3 regions of the Paenibacillus sp. NRS-1760 genome follow, and region 1 is predicted to be linked to each of the others. Evidence: riboswitches for the same ligand, from Rfam matches in the RefSeq annotation. Region 1 holds a riboswitch; each other region holds the start of a gene.

Region 1 (5,232 bases):
AAAACGAAATGGAATGATTATTTCAGCCAATATGTCTACGGCAACAAAATGGCCGACTTTTCGATCGAATCGATTCATGTACGCCCAGTCACCCAAGATGGTGCTGAGATGTATGAATCTGTTGTACTCATTAAGAAAAACGGCGGCAGCAATGGCGAGATAAAAGTGTTGATGAAGTTTACTGACGGCACCAAAATAACAAAGCTTTGGGATACTCAGGAATCCCATATGCAATATAAACAGCTGCATTCCGCTCCGCTTGAATGGGCGGTCGTTGACCCAAACAACAGCAATGTGCTTGATAATAAGCTCATTAACAACTACATGCAGGCTCAGCTGCCAGAGGATAAACGCACGAGATGGAGCCTCGGCGTTGTCCAACTAATTGAAGGACTGCTCGGGTCGCTGAGCTGGTAAGTAATTGCGTTCAAGGAGCGATAAACGATGAAAATACATTTGAAGCAAGGCTGGCGGTTAGCGGTGAAACATTTTTACATTGTTGTTTTATTATTTCTTTATCAGCTGATCTGGGGGTTCTTCCTTTACCGCTTCATTGATTCGGTCGTAGCTCCGCTGCTGCGGCGATATCCAAGCTCCGCTCCTTCAGAAGCAGCCGTTCAGCTATTCATGACCGAAGCACAATTCCAGCTGTTCAAGACCGATCTCATTAATCCTTACGTCTGGACGCTGGGCGGTCTCCTTGTTGCCCGAATGCTGATCACTCCCTTATTCAATGCCGGTCTATTCTATTCGTTAAATCAGTCCAGATCGAATGGAGGGACACGATTTCTAGAAGGCATTCGCAAAGCTTGGAAGCCTGTAGTTCTGCTTTACTGGATCGAGGTTATTTTATCTGTGGCTCCTGCTTGGTATGTGCTGCCGCGCTCACTGGATGCTCTGCTAGAGAGCGGCTCTATTCCAGAGCTACTGCAAACGGTGCTCCCTGGAGCCCTTCTATGGCTCCTATGGGGCACAGTACTGCATCTGCTGTTTCTAGCCATGCAATTCAGCGCTGCATCAGGAGGAAGCATATTCCGTTCCTTATGGCACGCTCTCCAAAATTTCCTCACCTATGCAGCTGTGTCGCTCATCATGTGGGGGATTGGAGCGGCTGCTGGGCTTGTGGTGACAAGTCTCTCCATGCTTTGGGCCGGGCTAATTGCACTTATCCTGCATCAAGGCTATTATCTCATTCAAACACTGATGAAGGTTTGGACGATTGCCGCGCAATATGACTTTTTGGAAACGAAAAGAATGTAGCAAACCAAAAAAGCCTTCAGCGTCCTCTAGATGCTGAAGCAAAAATAAACCTTCATTCCACGCTTTGCTGTGGTGTGGAGGTTTTTTTTACAACTAACCGCAACTAAATGATGGCAGTTCTGTATAAATAACTGAAAGAAAATCAAAAATGGGGGATATTCACAAATGATGCGTAAAAAACTAGTTATTATATCCATGGTATTGCTCTTATCGGGCGGTTCATTGGTTGCAGCAGACAAACTATTTCAGAAGGTAACGCTCCTTTATAATAATAAGCAATCCACTGACGATGCTGTCGTTGTGGATGATAAGGTTTATATTAGTATTCGTTCTTTAAGCGACAGCCTCCAAGCCTTCGTCCAATGGAAGAGCAGTGATAAGAAGCTCATTATTCAAAAGCCCAATGTGCATATGTTTCTAATGAACGAGAAGCGAGCTATGTTCGGACAGGTTGATAAAGGCAGTGTTCAGAAATTTTTAGTGCAAGCGCAAATCGATAATTTGAATATGGCGATTTCAGAGTTCAAAGTGACCATCGTTGATCCTAATGATAAGGAAACGACAATCGACAGCCGCAGCCAGGATGATGATGATTTTAAAGAGTTCGTCGAAAAAGACACCTTTTGGTTCAGCTCCAAGCTCGTTTCCTACGATTTTAAAAATGCTGGAAAATACAAGGTACAGTTTTGGATGCAGCAAAAAAACAACGATCCACAGCTCATTTCTGAAAAAATCGTTACTGCAAAATAAAACTTTTTTTCGATTGCCCAAAGGGGGCTGTTCTCATGAACAGCCTCCTTTGTCTATTTCTGCCGCTCTATCTGGAGCAGCAGCTAGGCTGTCTGAATCTACGCTTATTCACGAGTGATATAGATGAGATTTTTCTAATTTATTAGGAGCAAAATAGTGAAATACCGCCGTTTACGGCACTTTAAGCTAGTCCTTGCGATATAGCACCTAAAGGACAAATAGGTATATTTTACACAACATCCACATAATTAATGAAATTGACTCCATGTATTTAGTTAGAAAGCACTACTATGGCGTGTTTATATTACAGAAAGAACGGTTTAACGAAGCAAATTGTCAAAAGGTTACATGAGAATTATTAGAAATTGCCACTAAAGGCAGGAGATCATTGAAAATAATCGAATATTTCTCAAAGCAATAAAAAAACTGCCTAATTCCCTATTGGGATACGGGGGAACCACTTTGGGTGAATTGATTCCGACGTTTGAGTTTTTTTCAAACGCCCGAGGAATCATAGGGAGCCTTCAACCGAACCCCACAGCTAACCTCGTCGGCATTGGAAGGAGTTTCACAATTGAAGAAGATTACCGCATTAATCCTGGGTCTCGTTCTCGTGCTCGCTTTTCAAGCGGGAAGCGCTTTCGCTGACTCAAAATTGAACGGAATTGTTAATGATCTTATTGGCACTCCGTACAAAAGCGGCGGAACGTCGTCGAAAGGTTTTGATTGCTCCGGCTTCACGAGCTATGTGTTCGAGAAAATGGGCATTGAGCTTTCACGTACTTCTGGTTCGCAAGCAAAAGAAGGTACAAAGGTCGCTAAGGCTGACCTCATTGCGGGAGATCTTGTGTTCTTCGACACAGTTGGCGGCAATAATAGCGCCGTATCCCATGTTGGCATTTACATTGGAGATGGAAAGTTTGTACATTCATCCTCGAGCAGAGGCGTTGTAACTGACAAACTTAACTCCGAGTACTATGAGGGACGATATGTAACTGCTCGTCGTATCATGGATGCTGATTCATACCAAGCCAACGTTGACGTAAAATAGAGCAACCTAATCCCTCTTCTTGAGGATTGAACGGGTAGACTCATCTAGCAAAGCCGCAGTTTTTTGTCCTCTGACGACAAATGACTTGCGGCTTTGCTGTTTCATTCCAGCTGGAATGCGGCCGTTCACTGTTGCGCTTATGGAAGGAGCTATCACTGATGTATTTGTTTATTCACCGCAAGGATTTGCGTATTGCAGATTTGCGCGCTTTTGATTATTTGAAGAAAAAAGAGAAACAAGGCATTCATTTGCTAATCATAGATCCCGTTATTACAGGAGATGGCCGTTTAACTAGTCATAGCGGTCGAAATTTCATGGCGCAAGCCGCCTCGCTTCTGCACAGCTATTCTAATGCAGGAAAGGAACTGCATGTGCTTTATGGTAATCCTGCTGCGATCACCGAAGCACTGCTGCATGAGCATCCTATTGATGAGGTTATTGTTCATACAGACTATACGCCTTACTCACGGCAGCGAGATGAGCAGCTTGGGCTAATCACACGCAGCCTTGGCCGCCGCTGGATGTCTATTGCCGATTCACCTCTTGCTGATCTAGATGCTTTCCCGGCATTTGCTCGAAAAATGGAGCCATACAAGGTTTTCACACCCTTTTATCGCAAGTGGAGCAGCTTTATGCTGGAGTGCTATAGCCCAATGAGTGAAACGACGATTCATGAGCTTGCTACCTTAAGCGAAATTAATGCCAAGGTTGCGTTGTCCTTCGCTTTGCCCGAATCCGTTTCATGCGCCCTAGGCGGCACAAACGTGCAAGGATCGTCCAAAGGATTATCCAAGCTGGAACGGTTCGTACGAGAACGCCTTGCCTCTTATTCGGAGAGCAGGGACGCTTATGCCGACGATCATACAAGCCAGCTTGCACGTTTCCTTAATACGGGCGCCATCTCCGCCCGCCAAGCCTACGAAATGACCCAAGGGCTTCCGGGGTCTGAATCATGGGTAAGGCAGCTGGCATGGCGTGATTTTTATTTATATCAAGCGATGTATCATGATGATTTTTTTCGTTACGAGCAGCTCGCTGATATGTCCAAGCTCTCAGATGCTCATCTAGAAGCATGGGCTGCAGCTGCCACCGGCATTCCAATCATTGATGCGGCCATGACGCAGCTCAATCGTACAGGTGAGCTGCCCAACCGCTTGCGAATGGTAACAGCTATGTTTTTAACTAAAAATCTGCTATGTCCCTTCACGCTTGGCGAACAATATTTCCGCCTTCACTTAAGCGATTATGACAACACGCTTAATCGCGGCGGTTGGCTGTGGTGCTCTTCACTCGGGTATGACGCAGCGCCTTACTTCCGCATCATGAATCCCGCAACTCAGTCACAGACGCATGATCCTAGCGGCAGCTATATTAGGCGCTGGCTGCCTCATTTGAATCATTTGACAGACAAAGAGATTCATCAGCCGCAAAGCGGTGCCATCGTCGACTTGAAAGCATCACGCGCGCGCGCCATAGAGGTATACAAAACCATTCTTAAATAGCTGAAAACATTTAGAATAACACGTTTAATAATAAATAAACCTCCACACCCGCTTTGAAACAGCGAATGTGGAGGTTTTTTATAATTTGTAGTTCATTTAAGCCTTGGATCGTACGCTGTGAACTTGTTTTCTTCCGAGCAGGAGCATCGCCGCTAGCAGAAGCAGCATCAGTATAACTAAGCTGCTTATATACCATAACGTAGATTGCACGTTGTACTGATCCATTATCCAGCCAGTCAAACGCGGAAAAATCGCTCCTCCAAGCCCGCCGAATGCTACAAGCAAACTCGTTGTCCTCTCCGTCATACCTGGAATGAGCTCATTGGCATAAACAAGAGCGATACCGAATATACCCGAGAAGAACAATCCGCTAAGTGCGACAAAGGCAAGCATCCAGCTAAGCTGACCCATAACAGCCATTAAAACAAAAACGACCGAGGCGCCTGCTGTAGCAATAAGCAAATAACGCGAATAACCCATTCGATCAGCCAGCAGCCCCGCAAATAGACGCCCTAGCACCATCGTTCCCCAGAACAAGCTGAGCACCGCTGCCGCACTGGATTCTCCTACGCCTGAACGAACGATGAGAATAGAAGGCAGATAGTTGGAGAAGCTCATTTCCATTCCTACATAAAGCATAAAAAATAAAGCCGATAACAAGAGAAATGG
Region 2 (5,232 bases), on a different contig from region 1:
GGAAAGCTTCCGTAAACTCTGCTTTGGAAATCCGAAAGCTTGTACAGCGCTTATAGAACTGCTTGCCATTCGCATAACCAATTCCGAGCAGCTTGCCTATAACCAAGCGACGATTAGACGCATCAGGATGTACAATCAGACCTGCATCCATTAAGTCTTCCCAGCTAATTTCTCCCGCTTCATCTGCCGATTCTGTACGGAGCTCAGAGAGCGCCGCACGAATAGCTTCAGGACTCGCATTTTCGATGCCGATGTCCCCTTTGTACAAAGCCTTCTCCTGCGGCAAAAAAGCATGCTTGCATCCTGGCGCATGACGTGCAACAATTTTGCGAATGCGTTCTCCTGCATGATCAGGGTCAGTGAATATAATAACGCCGCGACGCTCATTGGCCAGCACAATCCTCTTCAATACATCCTCACCGATAGCGGAACCATTCGTCTCTATGGTATCTGCATCTACCGCCCTTTTTATTGCAACGGTATCGTCTTTGCCTTCAACGACAATGATCTCTTTGATCACCAAGATCATCCCCTTCTACATAAACTGTATTAGACCCTTAGACATGCAAAAAGAAGAGGCAGTGCCTCTCCTTATGATGGCATATTTAATTGATTATTGCGATAAGATGATGGTAACCGCACAATTAGCTTGCAGTTGGTTTATTCGGCCCCAGCACATATACGGTGATGCCTTTTTTCCTGCCGAATTTGTTCGCAATCTTTGTACTATCAAAGTATACGTCGATTTTGTTGCCTTTAACCGCACTTCCTTTATCCTCAGCGCGGCGGAAACCGATTCCTTCAATATAAACCCACCAACCGATGGGAATTACCTTCGGATCAACAGCTATCGTCCGACCCTCTTGCACCCGAGTGCCTGATGATGTAATCCCGTATTCCGGATGGCTTTCATCTTTTCCTGTTGAAGAGAGGTCTGCAGAATAAGCAGTCAACGTGACATTTTTAAGTACTTTTCTAGCCTTAAACGTTACACCGCTCTTCGTAAGCGAAGTAAAGCTCGGGCTCTTGTTCGAGAGCACAGATACTTTAGGCTCTTCCTTCTTCGTTCCGATGGCGACAACCTGATTAACCGCAGCGGTTTCAACCACCTTGCTGACCATCTTCTTCGATATAAGAATTCCATCCTCGTACTGCTTCTCGATACTCTCTACGATCAGACCTTCCTTGCCGGGTTGAACAAGCTTCTGCTTGCCCGCTTCCAGCGTTGGATCGTTCTTCTTCACAATAGAGAATGGCATTGCACGCTCTGTCTCAGCTACCTTCTTATCTACGCGAACGACGGTTACAGTCATTTCGTTGTCCAAAACGGTATGAAGCGGAGGTATTACTTTATCTTGACCACGAACTGGAATATGTAATTCCTCGATCGCTGCCTGCACTGTTCTCTCTGTCGTATATACAGTAGAGGTCTTGCCATCAGCCTTCACAATTACCGGTATCGCATGAGTCACCTCTATACGATCTCCGTCCTTTATTGCCGCATTAAGCGGTATGGACACCTCATCATGTGGTCCAATTGCGATAGCTTGTTCATCCAGTAGGCGTTGCAGGACCCATTGCTTCGTTTCCACAATGGTTTCTTGTCCGTTCACTACTACGGAGACGCTTTTGACAGCCGTTCCGTACAACAACACCAAAAACATGAAAGTCATAGCGATTGAGATAGTAGCACTCAAAAGAATCAAACGCAAGTTTTCACGCTTCCATCGCAATGCGAAAGACATGCTGGATGATCGTTTCCCATGGGTGTCCTTAACCTGGAGTATTCCCACTTCATCGGTCCTCCTTCATAGCCCCGCCGCCAAGTGTTACGCATGATACAACTGACGCGACTATAGTATATTGGCGTGCGAGCACGCAATCCAGTACTGCTATCGATCCTCCCACCCCCATCTTTTATCCCTATGTCGACAAATTCCCGATTATTCGAAAATAAAAAGAAGCCGTCGACAGAGGATCTGTTTCGTGGCTTCCCGGTTAAATGATTCACTGGGATACAGAAAAATGGATGCACGAGGTTGATCACTCTCTATAACGCTTGCGAGGTTAGCTGACGGATTCGGACAAGAGAGTCGCCCTATTCGTTACACAATGCTCATGGCAATGGCTTCGAAATTCACCCCTGAAGAATTCAAAATACGGTTTCAAAAACCGTACATGGTTCCCCCGCTCTCCGAATGGAGATTAAGCGTAAACTGGAAATCCAATACAAAATTTTATTGCTCTGAGATGAATCATACCTTCATACGAGGTCAATTGTAAAGATACGATAAAAGACGATTTAAGCGAAAAAGCAGGATAAAGCAGGAAAAAATAAGCGATTATCGCTATAAAAATTAGTTTTTACGCGATAAAGGTCTCTATTTCTCATTATTCCTCTCGTTTTTAGACAATACCAAAACATCTTCGACCGTTTTCAGTCGTAATTACGCCTATTTCTTCTACCGTTTTGCCCAATAATTCGGCTGCTGTCTCTGCAACTAAAGAGACGTAAGAGGACTCATTTCGCTTCCCTCTGAACGGGTGAGGAGTTAAATATGGAGCATCAGTTTCGATCAAAATTCGGTCGATCGGAACCTGCTTAAGCACCTCTTTTGGCACCCTTGCATTTTTGAAAGTAACGGGTCCTCCAAATGATATATAGAAGTTCATATCAAGACATTGTTTAGCCGTTTCCCAGCTGCCGGAGAAGCAATGCATGACACCGCCAACCTCTGCTGCATTCTCTTCCTGAAGAATACGAATAATGTCCTCATGAGCATCCCGATTATGAATGACAATTGGCTTGCCCACCTTACGAGCAAGACGAATTTGCTCACGAAAAACCCTTTGTTGTACCTCTTTTGGAGAAGTATCCCAGTGATAATCGAGTCCAATCTCACCAATGGCGACAACCTTCTCATGCGCGCATAGACGTTCAATCCATTCCAAATCCTCTGGAAGCATATCTATACTGTCAACTGGATGCCAACCAACTGCTGCGTATATAAAATCATATTTCTCTGCTAGCGCCATCGTTGTAGGGATCGTTTCACGGTTAAAACCAATATTGACAAGCATATGCACGCCTGCATCCTTCGCACGCTGGATGACCTCGTCGCGATCCTCATCAAATTTTTCCGAATCTAAATGGGTATGTGTATCAAAAAGTAATGTCATGTTGATGTTATGCTCCTTCAATCTAGTTTGAAAAGCTTACGAAGTGATTCCGGCAATCGATGAATATTTTGTTTGAGCGGCTCTTCTGGATAATAAAGATGATATTGTCCTTGATGCAGGCCAGTAATAGAACGAACAATGTCGGATTTAGAGGATATTTCGCTTATATCTTCCAAACCATCTAACAACAAAATCGGCGCTTTTTCTTTCTTTTCTCCTTCTTTTTTATCTGGTCGATATACGTCATACGGCAGGTCAAATGGAAAATCGATTTCCATATGATAATCCGGATTCATTCCTATAGAAGAGAAACATTCGCTAATCTCATTTAGCAGCTCTTCATCCGGGTTTTCAAGCGTAATGTACTTATATAAATGCCTGTTCAGAAATCGTTCACATAGATCGCTTAAAATAGGATCATGCTCCTCCGCCCACTCTGCGAAAGCGGTCTGAACGAGTGCTTCATCCAGCTTCAGATAGTCGTGCACCGTCATCGTGTTCTGAAGCAAGCATTTCAGCTGCTTAGGCATCCACTGAAAGGAGTAGCCACCCACGTAAAGCTCCTGTGCTCTACGAAATATTTGACGTAGAATAATTTCCGAGCTTCTTGTAACCGGATGGAAGTAAATTTGCCAATACATTTGATAACGAGACATCAAATAATGTTCAACTGCGTGCATACCGCTCTCTTTAACTACAATTTGCCCTTTATAAGGACGCAATACGCGCAAAATGCGCTCTAAATCAAATGTTCCATAGTTAACACCTGTAAAATACGCGTCTCGGAGCAAATAATCCATCCGATCAGCATCCATTTGGCTTGAAATCAAACTAACAACAATCGGCTTTGGATATTTTTTTTGTATGACTGCAGCGACCTGAGCAGGAAACTGCTCCGATACAGCACTTAGCACGCGATTGATTTCTGTATCTCCCAAAATGATGTTACATGTCCACTCTTCGTGATCCGTGTCGAATACTTCTTCCAAGGAGTGCGAGAACGGACCATGACCAACATCATGCAATAAAGCAGCACAAAGCGAGACTAGCTTTTCTTCGACTGGCCAGTCAGGATAGCTGTTTCGTTCAAACTGAGAAATAATTTTTCGAGTAATTTCATATACGCCAAGTGAATGTGAAAACCGACTGTGCTCTGCTCCATGGAAGGTCAAATAGGAGGTTCCTAGCTGTCGTATCCGGCGCAGTCTTTGAAACTCTTTTGTATTGATCAAATCCCAAATCGTTTGGTCTTGTACATATATATAATGATGAACAGGATCCTTAAAAACTTTCTCTTCGGTCAGCTGTTTTTTCATCGTCTCTCATCTCCTTTGTTCATATTTTCGACACAAAAAATGATTTTCATGTCGAATAGTGTCGGAAATTAGTTTCCAAATTGTCGAAGCTGTTGTATTCTATTACAGAGTAATATGACCGTACTAACTAGTCAAATACTTGTGAATTCAGCTATCCGGGGAATATTCCTGGTTGACTATTATGGTAATCGTTGGTATTATAGTAATCATAAAAGCAAAAACTATGTCGAACGATGACGAAACGTATTTTGAGAGGGGCAATAATAGATTATGATGAAATCTACTGGTATTGTTCGTAAGGTTGATGAGCTAGGACGCGTCGTTATACCGATCGAATTGCGCCGTACACTTGGAATAGGCGAGAAAGATGCTCTTGAAATCTACGTAGATGGCGAGCGCATCATGCTTAAGAAATATGAGCCTGCATGTATCTTCTGTGGCAACGCAGAAAACGTATCTTATTTCAAAGGAAAAATTGTTTGTCATGTTTGTTTGTCAGAAATGCCAACACCTGTGACAAAATAAAAAAAATAAGTTATACTGTACTTATTAACTTGTTAATTCTAACCTTTTTTATACTCCTTGATACCTTCCTGCGCTTGAACCCGGCCAGGAAGGTCTTTTTTTTGTCTACTATTTCACATATATGATAATCATCTATCTATTTACTTCATTATATACTTCGCGTTTAGGCAAACCTCGATCGAGCGCAACCTTCTTAATGGCTTCCTTACGA
Region 3 (5,232 bases), on a different contig from region 1:
CAGTCATCGCAACCATTTTTCCTTCGGCTTGTTCACGGCGTATAACAGCTATTTTATCTTCCGGCCTGCTCTCCGCAATAAAATCGTCGACTCCCGCTTCATGTGCGATGGTTGCTGCAGTAAGCGGATTGTCTCCCGTACACATAATCGTTTTGATGCCCATCTCTCGCAGCTGATCGAATCTTTCCTTCATTCCTGGCTTAACGGTATCCTTCAAATAGATAACACCAAAGATTTGGTTATCAACAGCTACTGCGAGCGGTGTACCGCCTAATGTAGCAATCGTATTTGAAATATTTTCTAAATCGGATGGGATGGTTCCCCCCTGTGAAGCTACCCACTTCCGAACCGCATCGACAGAGCCCTTCCGAACTCGGCGGCCGTTTGCCAGATCAATGCCGCTCATTCGCGTCTCTGCTTTGAATTCAATAAATTCGCCGCCTTCTGCAAGTGAAGCATCATAGCTTAAGCCCTGCTTCTTCATCCATTCAAGCACAGAACGGCCTTCAGGCGTTTCATCCTTAAGCGAGCTAATAGCCGCCCAACTCGATAAAGTTTGAAGATTGCTGCCACCGACAGGCACAAGCTCGCTTGCCATCCGGTTGCCGAACGTGATCGTTCCGGTTTTATCCAAAATCATCGTATTAATGTCCCCTGCAGCTTCAACAGCCTTACCTGACATAGCCAGTACATTAAACTGAGTTACTCTATCCATCCCAGCAATGCCGATTGCTGATAATAGTCCGCCGATAGTCGTCGGAATCAAACATACGAGCAGCGCGATTAATACTGGAATTTCTAAGTGGATACCCAAATAGTCAGCGATTGGTGCCAATGTAACAACTACAATTAAGAAAATAATCGTTAAGCTCGTCAAAAGCGTATTGAGCGCAATTTCATTAGGCGTCTTCTGACGTTTCGCTCCTTCAACAAGGGCAATCATCCGATCGATGAATGACTCCCCGGGGTCACTCGTCATGCGCACTTTAATTTTGTCACTCACAACCCTTGTACCGCCTGTAACCGAGCTGAAATCTCCTCCAGCTTCTTTAATAACTGGCGCCGATTCACCTGTAATCGCTGATTCATCTACGGAAGCCAGCCCTTCAATGACCTCGCCATCACCAGGAATCATCTCACCTTGCGTGACGATGAAAATATCGCCTTTGCGGAGCTCCGTTGATGATACGACTACAATAGAGCTGCCGACGAGCTTATTGGCGCTCATTTCCTGCTTAGATTTTTTGAGCGAATTGGCCTGTGCCTTGCCTCTGCCCTCTGCAATGGCTTCAGCAAAGTTTGCGAACAGCAGTGTGAAAAGCAGGATGAAAAACACGGTAATATTAAAGCCTATGCGTTCTTGAGAATTAAAGTAATTTGGAAAAATAGTCATCAGCAGAACGATAACCGTCCCTACCTCGACAACAAACATAACTGGATTTTTCATCATCGTAACTGGATTTAATTTCACAAAGCTATCTATGACGGCATGTTTAACCGCATCTCCCGACAGCAAATTATTCTTCTTATTTTTATTCATTATCGTTCACCTCATCCGTTAGCGGAGTGTCAAATATTCTGCAACCGGCCCAAGCACGATGACCGGCAAGAAGGTTAATGCACCAATTAAAAGAACAGTACCAATTAGTAATATAGTGAAAAGTCCATTATCTGTACGGAACGTCCCGATTGTTTCTGGAACAGGCTGCTTGCGAACAAGAGATCCTGCAACCGCAAGCATCGCAATCATCGAAATATAACGGCCGGTCAGCATGACTAGCCCAGTACTAATATTCCAGAACGGCGTATTGTCGCCTAATCCCTCAAAGCCGGAGCCATTATTCGCTGCCGATGACGTATATTCGTAAAGCACCTGGCTAATGCCGTGGAACCCTGGATTCGTTATCGCCCCGTGACCCAAATCCGTCATAAAAGCAATGGCGGTAGGCACTAATATAATGAAGGGATGAACTAGAATTGCTATCGCTATCAGTTTCATTTCTCGCGGCTCTACTTTTCGTCCCAGAAACTCTGGCGTTCGCCCGACCATCAGCCCGCATATAAACACAGCTAGTATGGCGTACATGAGCATATTGATAAGCCCTACTCCCTTGCCTCCAAAGACGACATTAAGCATCATTTCAGCAAGCGGGACCAAGCCGCCAAGCGGTGTAAGCGTGTCATGCATATTGTTGACGGTACCCGTTGTCGCAGCGGCTGTTACCGTTGTGAACAGTGCTGATTGCGCGATACCGAACCTTACTTCCTTGCCTTCCATGCTTCCTTGAGTAGCGTCGATTCCTAGTGCGCTCATTGCAGGATTGCCTGTTTTCTCCGATGTGTAAGCAAGGCTTAGAAACACTAGAAACAAACACATCATGGCGGAGAATACAACCCAGCCCTGCTTTTTGTTTTTAGCAAAAAGCCCAAATGCATAAGGCAGTGAAGCCGGCAACGCCCACATCGACAAGATTTGAATCACATTCGTTAATGGATTTGGGTTTTCAAATGGATGAGCCGAGTTCACTCCAAAAAAACCGCCGCCGTTTGTGCCCAAATGTTTGATGGATTCAAGCGAAGCTACAGGACCAATTGCAATTTGCTGCATGGCTCCCTCTAGCGTTTTAATTGTGAATGTCGGATCAAGCGTTTGCGGCACCTGAAGAGCGACAAGCACTAGCGTGATAATAAAGGAAATCGGAAGAAAAATTCTTGTGTGTGCTTTTACAAAATCCTCGAAAAAGTTGCCGATCGTCGTTCCTTTACTCGTAATCCCACGAACAAACGCGATGGCAACCGAGAAGCCCGTCGCCGCTGACGTGAACATCATCATCATGATGACCGCCATTTGGGAGAAATAAGATAAGGCACTCTCCCCGCTGTAATGCTGAAGATTCGTATTGGTAATAAAGCTGATGACTGTATTGAAAGTCAGTGTAGGCTCCATGGCTGCCATGCCATTTGGATTAAACGGCAGCGCATTTTGGAACCGCAATATCAAATAGCTGAAAGCAACTAAAATTAAATTGGTTGCAACAAAGCTGAGTGCGTATATCTTCCAGCTCATGCCCTCTCTTTTTTTGAGACCAATAAGCTTAAATATAAATCGCTCCGTCCCTCCGAATACTTTGTCTAACCGATTGTGTTCATTTGAGAACACATGATAGACGTAAGTACCAAGCGGCTTAACTAACAATACAAGAACGGCAATGACGATAAGCAATTGTAAAATATCCATCTTGTAAATCCCCCTCTATTAAAACTTCTCCGGATGAATTAACGCATAAATCAGATAAACGAAAACAAATACAGCCACTATCGCTATGACAGTCATTGGCCCTCGCCCCCTGTTTTCTCAATAACACTGGAGCACCAAGTTAAAAATCCGTAAAATAAACCGAAGCTAGCTAACAACGCCCCGAACATATAAAAATCCTGCATGTAAACCCCTCCTGCATTATTTGTTGCTTAATAGAAAACCGACTTCACCGGTATGAGAGAATACGATATGATCCGCTCCGAGCCCCTTGTAAATAGCCCTTGGATTCCATTGTTGTGTGATGACGTAAATGGACTTTGAGGTCCAAGCTCTGCAGCACTGAACAAAGCGGCAGCTAAGCGCCAAGCTGCTCTCGAATATAAATACCTCGCTAATGTTCATCGAAGGAACATTCCAGCTTTGACGATCATTCGTATTGATATACAAAACATTGCTGATGCCCTGCTTGCGAAGCTGTTTTTGTTCCTGTTTGCTATTGGTCAAAACGATAAATTTTAATTGATGAAACTGCAAAGTTCGTATAAATGATTGGCCGGCCTCGTTTAGACCAGCTACAATAATATGCTCTTCCTGCAACCGAATTCTCCTCCATATGGTAAAAAAGGCAACAAAAAAGAAGCCTTGGGATAAGAGGAACTTTTCCCGCGGCTTCTTTGCCCGCAGCAGAATAAGCCGCGGGAAGCACGATGGCTGTTGCCTCTCTCGAGTACACTTACGAGGTTAGCTGTCGGATTCGGGCCTTGAGAGTTGCCCTACGCTTGATCATTTTCAAGCGATTCACCCCATGAAGCGAAATCGTGATTACACACGAATCGTTCGTTGGTTCCCCCGTTCCTGCTGCTGCAGGACTCAGCGTTTTCTTACATTTTGTAGCAAATAAAGCTTTTTTGGGCACAAAAAACCACAGAGGTCTATGACACTCTGCGGTCGAAGTTAATCGATCACAAGCTTCATCATTCCTCTCTCGGTCCACGCTTACGAGGTTAGCTGTCGGATTCGGGCGGTGAGAGTCGCCCTACTTTGACCGGTATCCATGGCACCTGTCAAAGATTCACCCCTGCTCTGCGTTTGTTCGACTCTCACATCGAACAGGCGCATCGCGTCATTATTGGTTCCCCCGCTTCCGCTTTCACGGAAACTCAGCGATCAGTAAATCGAAACTTATTTATAAATCCTGTATCGAATATTACTCCTCGCTATAAATACTGTAAAGGCAGCCTGCTACCTAATTTAGCCAGTTTCAGCCTTGCAGAGCGATTCGCAACGCTTACATTCATTTCGATCTCTCGATATCTCACTATTTCTCAATTTTACTCTTGTTTTCAAAAATAGTGTTCATTCCCTTTCTAACGATTTTATGCGTGAATAATCAGATTTCTCTATAATCGAGAATGGAAGAGAATAAACGAGTATTTCGAAGAATAAATATCTTTTTGCTGCCATAACGAATGGATTTCTTTTAATATGGCATATGGCTGCCTTTTCACGATATACCACAGTTTTACAATATTGCATTTCGGGTTTACCATAGACGGCAAGCCAATATGGCTGAGTATTATCGGTGAATTATTCAAATCGAGGAGAGATCTCATTGATGTCTACACCAGTTGAAGTACCCTTACCAAGCTTGGATAATCATCCTGCTGCCTTGTTTGAAATTAAACGAATTCAAATGTTTGTGCTGCCGGCTTCCATGCTTGAATCGAATGGTTACCGTGTTTGCCTAAGACTCTCCACTGCTGGTGGTCATGGCTGGAGTGAGCTGTTTATTAAAAAATCCGAGAAGCCTCGCGACTGGATCAGATGGAGCAGTATGCTGCTAAGGTTCATCGGCACACTTCCTCTTGCGTCACCTTTTGTTTTTCAAACAGATCCAATGATGAAGGACGAGCGTATATATCATTTGTTTGCAGCCGCTGCATTGCATATAGAATCCAATCATTACTCTTTTC

What was found. Region 1 has a riboswitch for cyclic di-AMP ahead of ACIFSR_RS00205 (C40 family peptidase). Riboswitches for the same ligand answer to the same signal wherever they lie in the genome.
Region 2: linked by a shared signal. The riboswitch ahead of ACIFSR_RS26680 (ubiquitin-like domain-containing protein) and the one ahead of ACIFSR_RS00205 (C40 family peptidase) in region 1 are both predicted to bind cyclic di-AMP.
Region 3: linked by a shared signal. The riboswitch ahead of ACIFSR_RS12070 (NAD-binding protein) and the one ahead of ACIFSR_RS00205 (C40 family peptidase) in region 1 are both predicted to bind cyclic di-AMP.

What each region holds. Positions count from the first base shown of each region.
Region 1 covers NZ_JBITPK010000002.1:40,379-45,610, forward strand. Annotated here, with positions in the region: gene ACIFSR_RS00190 (M1 family metallopeptidase) at 1-417, shown strand, start outside; gene ACIFSR_RS00195 (hypothetical protein) at 445-1,260, shown strand; gene ACIFSR_RS00200 (hypothetical protein) at 1,426-2,010, shown strand; cyclic di-AMP (ydaO/yuaA leader) riboswitch at 2,428-2,581, shown strand; gene ACIFSR_RS00205 (C40 family peptidase) at 2,585-3,061, shown strand; gene ACIFSR_RS00210 (deoxyribodipyrimidine photo-lyase) at 3,220-4,563, shown strand; gene ACIFSR_RS00215 (MFS transporter) at 4,660-5,232, opposite strand, start outside.
Region 2 covers NZ_JBITPK010000019.1:64,355-69,586, forward strand. Annotated here, with positions in the region: gene rnmV (ribonuclease M5) at 1-520, opposite strand, end outside; gene ACIFSR_RS26680 (ubiquitin-like domain-containing protein) at 645-1,793, opposite strand; cyclic di-AMP (ydaO/yuaA leader) riboswitch at 2,042-2,222, opposite strand; gene ACIFSR_RS26685 (TatD family hydrolase) at 2,407-3,180, opposite strand; gene ACIFSR_RS26690 (HD domain-containing protein) at 3,198-4,496, opposite strand; gene ACIFSR_RS26695 (AbrB/MazE/SpoVT family DNA-binding domain-containing protein) at 4,767-5,021, shown strand; gene rsmI (16S rRNA (cytidine(1402)-2'-O)-methyltransferase) at 5,154-5,232, opposite strand, start outside.
Region 3 covers NZ_JBITPK010000010.1:226,731-231,962, reverse strand. Annotated here, with positions in the region: gene kdpB (potassium-transporting ATPase subunit KdpB) at 1-1,540, opposite strand, end outside; gene kdpA (potassium-transporting ATPase subunit KdpA) at 1,559-3,238, opposite strand; gene kdpF (K(+)-transporting ATPase subunit F) at 3,257-3,334, opposite strand; gene ACIFSR_RS12070 (NAD-binding protein) at 3,458-3,856, opposite strand; cyclic di-AMP (ydaO/yuaA leader) riboswitch at 3,975-4,145, opposite strand; cyclic di-AMP (ydaO/yuaA leader) riboswitch at 4,237-4,435, opposite strand; gene ACIFSR_RS12065 (hypothetical protein) at 4,875-5,232, shown strand, end outside.